Linked DNA regions of Methylobacterium mesophilicum SR1.6/6. The protein of the gene in region 1 interacts with the protein of each later gene in a pairwise test. Links are inferred from orthologs where the notes say so. Each region holds a gene or a part of one and is shown on either strand. Other genes may lie near its edges.

Region 1 (4,903 bases):
TCGACCTCGACTACAACCGCGCCCCGATCCGGAAGGGGCGGGGCTCGGCGATCTTCCTGCATGTCGCCCGGGAGGGCTACCGCCCGACGGAGGGCTGCGTCGCCCTGGCCCGGGCCGATCTGCTGCGGCTGCTCCGCCGGCTCGGACCGCGGACGCATCTGCGGATCGGGTGAGGCTCACGCCTTCCGGGTTCGCGCCCCGAAGATCGCCGTCCCGACCCGGACATGGGTGGCACCGAGCTGGATCGCGGCCGGAAAATCCGCGCTCATGCCCATGGAGAGGATCGGCAGGTTGTGCGCCTTCGCGAGCCGGGCCAGCAGGGCGAAGTGGGCGGAGGGCGGATCCTCGGCCGGCGGGATGCACATCAGCCCCTGGATCGCCAGGCCGTGGGTCTCGCGACACTCGGACAGCAGGGTGTCGAGCTGGTCGGGCAGAACCCCGCCCTTCTGCGGCTCCGCGCCGGTGTTGACCTGGATCAGCAGCTTCGGCGTCCGGCTGGACCGGTCGATTTCCTTGGCGAGCGCCGCCGCCAGCGACAGGCGGTCCAGGGAGTGGATCACGTCGAACAGCGCCACCGCCTCCCGCGCCTTGTTGGATTGCAGCGGGCCGACGAGGTGCAGCTCCACATCCGGATAGCGGGCCCGCAGGTCCGGCCACTTCGCGGTGGATTCCTGGACGTAGTTCTCGCCGAAGACCCGCTGTCCGGCCTTGAGCGCCGGCAGGATGCCGTCGGCCGGCACGGTCTTGGAGACCGCGACGAGCTGCACCGAGGCGGGGTCGCGCTCGGAATCCTCGGCCGCCCGGGCGATGGCGGCCCGCACCTCGGCGAGGCCGGCGGCGACGTCGGCCTGCCCCACCGGGGGCTTCTCAGTCCTGTGACCCATCCCGTCGGTCGGGAGGGCGTTCGTGTCGGTGGTCGCATCGTCCATGGCGTGCCTGTCCTGTCGCTGCCGGGCGCCGGATTGCGCGACGGTCATCCCGTCCAACCGCCTCATCCTGCGGTGCCGGAGCGGCGCGGAGGCCTCGGAGGAGCCCTCCGGACACCACTGCGATCCCTGGAGCCCTCCTTCGAGGCGGCTTCGCCGCACCTCAGGATGAGGGGTGGATGGGATGACCCCGCGGTTGAGTCCGCGTCGTGTACCGTTCCTGCCGACCTATGCGCTCGCGCGCCCCGCGCAAGTCCGAATCGCGCCCGCCGTTGACCGGCTCCGGCGCAGATATGCTATCGCGGCGCGACCGTGCCGCGGCCGTTTCCCGAACACCGTCGAGCCTCTGACCTCATCGGATCCATGACCAGCACCGCCCCCCAGCCCGTCGAGCGCTACAACGCCAAGGATGCCGAGCCGCGCTGGCAGGAAGCCTGGGCCGAGCAGCGCCTGTTCGAGACCGACAATTCCGATTCGCGCCCGAAATACTACGTGCTGGAGATGTTCCCCTACCCGTCGGGGCGCATCCACATGGGCCATGTCCGCAACTACGCGATGGGCGACGTGGTCGCCCGCTACAAGCGCGCCCGCGGCTTCAACGTGCTGCACCCGATGGGCTGGGACGCGTTCGGCCTGCCGGCCGAGAACGCCGCCATGGAGCGCAAGGTCAACCCGCGGGACTGGACCTACGCCAACATCGCGTCGATGCGCGACCAGCTGAAGGCCATGGGCCTGTCGCTCGACTGGAGCCGGGAGATCGCGACCTGCGACCCCGACTACTACAAGCACCAGCAGCGCATGTTCCTGGACTTCCTGGAGAAGGGCCTGGTCACTCGCCGTACCGCCAAGGTGAACTGGGACCCGGTGGACCACACGGTGCTGGCCAACGAGCAGGTGATCGACGGGCGCGGCTGGCGCTCGGGCGCGCTCGTGGAACAGCGCGAGCTGACCCAGTGGTTCTTCAAGATCACCGACTTTGCCGAGGATCTGCTGACCGCCCTCGACGGTCTGGACCGCTGGCCGGACAAGGTCCGGCTGATGCAGAAGAACTGGATCGGCCGCTCGGAGGGTCTGGAGGTCCGGTTCGCCCTGGCGCGGCCGGTGGCCGGCGCCGGTGATTCGGTCACCGTCTACACGACCCGGCCCGACACGCTGTACGGCGCCAAGTTCCTGGCGATCGCGGCCGACCATCCCCTGGCGGCCGCTCTGGCCGTGGGCAGGCCGGACCTGCAGACCTTCATCGAGGAGTGCCGCCGCACCGGCACCGCCCAGGCCGCGATCGACACCGCCGAGAAGCACGGCTTCGACACCGGCCTGACCGTCCGCCACCCCCTGGACCCGTCCTGGGAGCTGCCGGTCTACGTGGCGAACTTCGTGCTGATGGAATACGGCACCGGCGCGGTGTTCGGCTGCCCGGCCCACGACCAGCGCGACCTCGATTTCGCGAACAAGTACGGGCTGGGCAACACGCCCGTCGTCTGCCCCGAGGGCCAGGACCCGGCGGCCTTCGTCGTCACCGACACCGCCTATGTCGAGGACGGGCGGATGATCAACTCGCGCTTCCTCGACGGGATGAGCACGGCGGAGGCCTTCGAGGCCGTGGCCCGGCGGCTGGAAGGCGAGGGGATCGCGACCCGCAAGGTGCAGTTCCGCCTGCGCGACTGGGGCGTCTCGCGCCAGCGCTACTGGGGCTGCCCGATCCCGATCATCCACTGCGAGTCCTGCGGCCCGGTCCCCGTGCCGGTGGCGGAGCTGCCGGTGCGGCTGCCGGAGGAGGTCTCCTTCGAGCAGCCCGGCAACCCGCTGGAGCGCGACGCCGCGTGGCGGAACGTGCCCTGCCCGCATTGCGGCGCGCCGGCCCGGCGCGAGACCGACACGATGGACACGTTCGTCGATTCGTCCTGGTACTACGCCCGCTTCACCGCGCCCTGGCTGGCGGACGCCCCCACCGACCGGGCGGTGGTCGACCGCTGGCTGGCGGTGGACCAGTATATCGGCGGCATCGAGCACGCGATCCTGCACCTGCTCTACGCGCGGTTCTTCATGCGCGCCATGTGCGAGACCGGCTGGGCCGGCACGCCTGAGCCCTTCGCGGGCCTGTTCACGCAGGGCATGGTCGTCCACGAGACCTACAAGGACGCCGCCGGCGCCTGGGTGCCCCCGGCCGAGGTCCGGATCACCGCCGAGGAGGGCGAGCGCCGCGCGTTTCACGTGAAAACTCAGGCGCCGGTCGCCATCGGCCCGATCGAGAAGATGTCGAAGTCGAAGAAGAACGTGGTCGACCCCGACGACATCATCGCGAGCTACGGGGCCGACACGGCACGCTGGTTCATGCTGTCCGACTCGCCGCCCGAGCGCGACGTGATCTGGACCGAGGAGGGCGTGCAGGGCGCAGCCCGCTTCGTCCAGAAGGTCTGGCGGCTGGTGAACGCTGCCGGGCAGGCGACCGGCGACGGCGCCGCGGACCTCGCCCTGCGCAAGGCCGCCCACCGGGCGCTGGCCTCCGTGCAGGACGATATCGAGCGCCTGCGCTTCAACCGCTGCGTGGCCCATATCTACACCCTGGCCAACGCCCTGGAGGAGGGCCTGCGCGGCCCGGTCTCGCCGGCGGCTGCCAAGGAAGCGGCCGGGATCCTGGTGCAGCTCATCGCGCCGATGATGCCGCATCTGGCGGAAGAGTGCTGGGCCGTGCTGGGGCGCCCGGGCCTCGTCGCCCAGGCCCCCTGGCCGGAGGCGGAGGCCGGCCTCCTCGTCGAGGACGAGATCACCCTGCCGGTCCAGATCAACGGCAAGAAGCGCGCGGACGTCACCGTGAAGCGGGACGCCGACGCCCAGGCCGTGGAGGCCGCCACCCTGGCGCTGGAGGCGGTGCAGACGATCCTGGAGGGGCGGGCGCCCCGCAAGGTGATCGTGGTGCCGGGGCGGATCGTGAACCTGGTGGTGTGAAGCGTCCGGGTCGATTCGGAGAGCCGTTTTAGAGAGCGACCCGCCAACCGGCAGACCCATCCGGGCGCAGGGCTCCGAATTCGGGCCAACGAGATCTGGCTCCCGCGCGCAGGAACAACATCGTCATTCCGGGACTGTGGAGCAGGGCCCGGAATCCGGATCCACAACGCGCACGGCACGGCGGGCGATTCGGGATCGCCCGCCTGCGGCGTGCTCCTCCGGGGCCGGGCTCGCCTGCGGCCTCGGTTTGATCACTCGGACACGGCCTCAGGCCCGCCGCGCCTGATCGACCGGCGCAACGGCCTCTCCCTTGGCACCCCGCCTGCGCCGCCGGGCCAGCATGTTGAGCCCCTCGACGCCGGCCGAGAACGCCATGGCGGTGTAGATGTAGCCCTTCGGCACGTGCGCGCCGAACCCTTCGGCGATCAGCGTCATGCCGATCATGATCAGGAAGCCCAGGGCCAGCATCACCACCGTGGGGTTGCGGGCGATGAAGGCCGAGAGCGGCTCGGCCGCCACCAGCATCACGATCACGGCGACCACCACCGCCACCATCATCACCGGCACGTGCTCGGTCATGCCGACCGCCGTGATGATCGAGTCGATGGAGAAGACGAGATCGAGAAGCAGGATCTGGCCGATCGCCGCGCCGAAACCGAGGCTGCCGCCGCCCTCCTTCGCGTCGGGGTCGGGATCGACCGTGTGGTGGATCTCCTTGGTGGCCTTCCACAGCAGGAACAGGCCGCCGCCGATCAGGATCATGTCGCGCCAGGAGAAGTCCTGGCCGAGGATCGAGAAGACCGGCTCGGTCAGGTGCACGATGAACGCCACCGTGCCGAGCAGGCCCAGCCGCAGGATCAGCGCCAGCCCGATTCCGATGCGCCGTGCCCGGGTCTGCTGACCCGCCGGCAGCTTGTTGGTCAGGATCGAGATGAAGATCAGGTTGTCGACGCCGAGCACCACCTCCATCACCACCAGGGTGGCGAGGGCGGCCCAGACGGCGGGCTGGCTGGCGAGTTGGAGCAGGTCGG
Region 2 (3,932 bases), 1.1 Mb from region 1 along the record:
GGTCTGCTGATCGTCGCACTGATGCCGACCCTCCTCCAGGCGAGCCGCGGGCGGGCCGGGGCGGCCACGCAGTTCGAGGTCTACATGGCGGCGATGAATCTCGGCTCGGTGGTCGGCACCGCCCTGGCCGGCTGGCTGGCGCCCGTCCTGCCGCTGCACGCCGTGGCGGCCCTCGTGGCGATCGTCTTCCTGGCTGCCTTCCGGATGACCGGCCGCGGCGATCTGCTCGACCGGGAGGATTGAGGGAACCGGGGACGCCGCGCCTCAAGCGACTCCCCGCCGGCCACCGATGCGTTAGAACCCCGCCATGGCCGCTGCGAAAACCGATCCGTCCGATCTCGACCTCACCGCCGACGAGGCGCGCGCCGAGCACGCGCGCCTGTCCGACGCGATCCTGGAAGCCGACCGGCTCTACTACCAGGAGGATGCGCCCGAGATCTCGGACGCGGAATACGACCGCCTCCGCCGGCGACTGGAGGACTTCGAGACCCGCTATCCCGATCTCGCCGGCACGGGGGCGGCCAGCACCTCGGTGGGTGCGAAACCCTCGGAGAAGTTCGCGAAGGTGCGGCACGCCGTGCCGATGCTTTCCCTCGGAAACGCCTTCGACGAGGCGGAGGTCGCCGAGTTCGTGGCCCGGGTGCGTCGCTTCCTCGGCCTGTCCGACGCGGCGCCTCTCGCCTTCACGGCCGAGCCCAAGATCGACGGCCTGTCCCTGTCGCTGCGCTACGTCGACGGCCGCCTCGAGACCGCCGCCACCCGCGGCGACGGCGAGATCGGCGAGAACGTCACGACCAACGCCCGCACCGTGCGGGACATCCCGGCGACGCTCGCGGGCTCAGGCTGGCCGGCAATCTGCGAGGTGCGCGGCGAGGTCTACCTGTCGCACGCCGATTTTGCCGCCATCAACGGCCGCCAGGAGGCCGCCGGCAAACCGCTCTTCGCCAACCCCCGCAACGCGGCCGCCGGCAGCCTGCGCCAGCTCGACCCGGCGATCACCGCGTCCCGGCCGCTCCGATTCTTCGCCTATGCCTGGGGCGAGCTGTCGGCACCCATCGCCGGGACGCAGTCCGGGACGCTGGAACGCTTCGCCGCCTGGGGGCTGCCGGTGAACCCGCGGACCGAGACCTTCACCGACACGGACGCGATGCTCGCCCATTACCGGCGCATCGAGGCCGACCGCGCCGGGCTCGGCTACGACATCGACGGCGTCGTCTACAAGGTCGACGACCTCGCGCTCCAGCGCCGGCTCGGCTTCGTCTCGCGCTCGCCGCGCTGGGCGCTGGCGCACAAATTCGCCGCGCAGGAGGCGACGACGGTCGTGGACGACATCGTCATCAATGTCGGCCGCACCGGCTCGCTGAACCCGCTGGCGAAGCTGCGGCCCGTGACGGTCGGCGGCGTGGTCGTGTCGAACGCCACCCTGCACAACGAGGGCTATGTGAAGGGCGTCGGGGCGGACGGCGAGCCGATCCGCGACGGCCGCGACATCCGTGTCGGCGACACGGTGACGGTGGTCCGGGCCGGCGATGTCATCCCGAAGGTGATGGACGTCGATCTGTCGAAGCGCCCGGCCGATTCGCGGCCCTACGCCTTCCCGGAGGCCTGTCCGGCCTGCGGCAGCCGCGCCGTCCGCGCCGTCAACCCGCGCACGGGCCGGCCCGACGCCGTGCGCCGCTGCACCGGCGGCCTGATCTGCCCGGCGCAGGGGGTGGAGCGGCTGAAGCACTTCGTCTCGCGCAACGGCTTCGACATCGAGGGGTTCGGCGAGACCTACATCGAGGTGCTGTTCGAGGCGGGCCTCGTGCACCAGCCCGCCGACCTGTTCCGGCTCGACTTCGAGAAGCTGAAAGACGCGATCGTGGCGCGGCGCGAGGCGCTCTCGGCCGAGCGGCGCGCGGAATCCGGCGCGACCGAACCGCCGAAGAAAGCCACCAAGAAGAAGGGCGACGACGAGGACAAGGCGATCAAGAACCTGCTCGCGGGCGTCGAGGCGCGCCGGCGGGTGCCGATGAATCGCCTGCTCTTCGCCCTCGGCATCCCGCAGATCGGCGAGGCGACCGCCAAGGCGCTGGCGAAGCGCTTCCTCGACATGCCGACCCTCGTCGCGGCGATCCGTGAGGCGACGGCCGCCCAACCCGGGCCCGATTGGGTGGAGCTGACCGCCGTGCCGCGGGTCGGCGCGACGACCCGGGACCGGCTGCTCGATCTGGGCTTCCCGCAGGACGACACGACCAAGGAGCAGGCCAAAGAGCCGGCCAAGGAGCGTGCGCGCGTGAGCGCCGTCCAGCGCGAGAACCTGCTCGCCCATTACGGTGATGCCGACGCGGTGCGCGCGGCGGTCGAGCGGGCGGCGGGTCAGCGACCGGGCGATGCCTACCGGCTCTTCGCCGACGACGGAGAGATCGGCCCGGTGGCCACAGACGCGCTGATCGTGTTCTTCTCCGAGCCGCACAATGCCGACGCCGTCATGGCCCTGCTCGACGAGGTGGAGGTCGAGCCGCTGGAGCGCCCCGCCTCGGCCTCGGCGTTCGCCGGCCAGACCGTGGTGTTCACCGGCACCCTCGAGAAGATGACCCGCAACGAGGCCAAGGCGGTGGCCGAACGGCTCGGCGCCAAGGTCTCCGGTTCGGTCTCGGCCAAAACCGATCTGGTGGTGGCGGGTCCGGGCGCGGGCTCGAAGCTGAAGGACGCGCAGAAGCACGGCGTCCGGGTCGTGTCGGAAGACGATTGGCTCGGGATGGTCGCGCAGGGTTGATGCCCGAGTCGCGGCAGCCTAGACCTGCGGGAGAACGCTCCGAGAACTCCCACCCGGCACGGTAGATCCGCGATGACGGTCCTGGCCCTCGACTTCGAGACGGCCAACGAGCGGCGCGACAGCGCCTGCGCGGTGGGGCTTGCCTGGATCGCGGACGGCCGGATCGTCCGCCAGGAGAGCCACCTGATCCGCCCGCCCGAGATGCGCTTCGCGCCGGGCAACATCCGGGTCCACGGCATCCTCCCGGCGAACGTCGCCGACGCGCCGGGGTTCGCGGCCGTCATGGCCCCCTACCTCGACGATCTCGCCCGCGGGCTCATCCTGGCGCACAACGCGAGCTTCGACATCGGCGTGCTGCGTGCCGGGCTCGCGCGGGCCGGCGTGCCCGTGCCGGATCTCTCGTATCTGTGCACGGTCCAGGTGGCGCGCCGGGTCTTCCCGGCGGCGGAGGGCTGCGGGCTCGGCAAGGTCGCCCGGCGCCTCGGGATCCGCTTCGAGCACCACGATGCCGGCGAGGACGCCTATGCCTGCGCGGCGATCGCCCTCGCGGCGATGCGCGAGCGGGAGGCCGAGGACATCCACGCGCTGGCCGCCGTGATCGGCCTGCCGATCACGCGGGCGGTGGGTGGCCCCGCCCTGCCCCGCCGCGTACCCGGGGCGATCAGCGGGCGGGCGATGGCGGCCTTCCCGGAAGCGCCGGCAGCCCTGCGCTTCGCCGTGCGAGGCTCGACCGGCAATCGGTATCACGTGAGTCTGGAGGAGCGGCCCGGCGGCCCGGAACTGCGCTGCACCTGCACGGCCGGCCGCTACGGCATGCGCTGCCGCCACGTGAAGGCGCTCGAAGTCGGCGACATCACCGACCTGATGTCGGACAATGCCGCCGATGTGGTGCTCCTCGCGCGGATGCTCGGCACGAAGGCGCGGATCGCGGGCGCGGCCTGAGACGATGTCCGTCGGCTCGCCTCGGAAGACGCATCCCTCCCGTCATCACCAGCGAAGCGAAGTGACCCAGGGCAGCCGAACGTCGGACGGCGTCGCGCTTGGCTGGGTCGCTTCGCTCCGCTCGCAAAGACGGCGGAGCCCACGTCGTCGAGCGGAACCGATCAGGCCGCGCGCTTCTCGGCCTGACCGTAGAACGTGCCGCCGCGCTCCGCCATCGCGGCCAGGTTGTCGG

Evidence for each region. The genes of interacting proteins can lie anywhere in the genome.
Region 2: the proteins of leuS (region 1) and ligA interact in binary tests that used the Escherichia coli proteins (3 or more experiments, as listed by UniProt). The link is inferred for Methylobacterium mesophilicum SR1.6/6 from one-to-one orthologs.

The regions. Positions count from the first base shown.
Region 1 is NZ_CP043538.1:1,108,612-1,113,514, forward strand. What follows is about bases 978-4,080. They hold leuS (leucine--tRNA ligase), read left to right. Parts: upstream 978-1,289; coding sequence 1,290-3,872; downstream 3,873-4,080. Outside these bases: MMSR116_RS05060 (L,D-transpeptidase family protein), read left to right, coding at 1-173; MMSR116_RS05065 (YggS family pyridoxal phosphate-dependent enzyme), read right to left, coding at 177-884; MMSR116_RS05075 (TerC family protein), read right to left, coding at 4,140-4,903.
Region 2 is NZ_CP043538.1:2,227,931-2,231,862, forward strand. Bases 1-3,032 are described here. They hold ligA (NAD-dependent DNA ligase LigA), read left to right. Parts: upstream 1-307; coding sequence 308-2,758; downstream 2,759-3,032. Other genes in these bases: MMSR116_RS10515 (MFS transporter), read left to right, coding at 1-243; MMSR116_RS10525 (3'-5' exonuclease), read left to right, coding at 2,831-3,032. In the rest of the region: more of MMSR116_RS10525, read left to right, coding at 3,033-3,700; MMSR116_RS10530 (3-hydroxyacyl-CoA dehydrogenase NAD-binding domain-containing protein), read right to left, coding at 3,862-3,932. UniProt on the Escherichia coli protein: DNA ligase that catalyzes the formation of phosphodiester linkages between 5'-phosphoryl and 3'-hydroxyl groups in double-stranded DNA using NAD as a coenzyme and as the energy source for the reaction.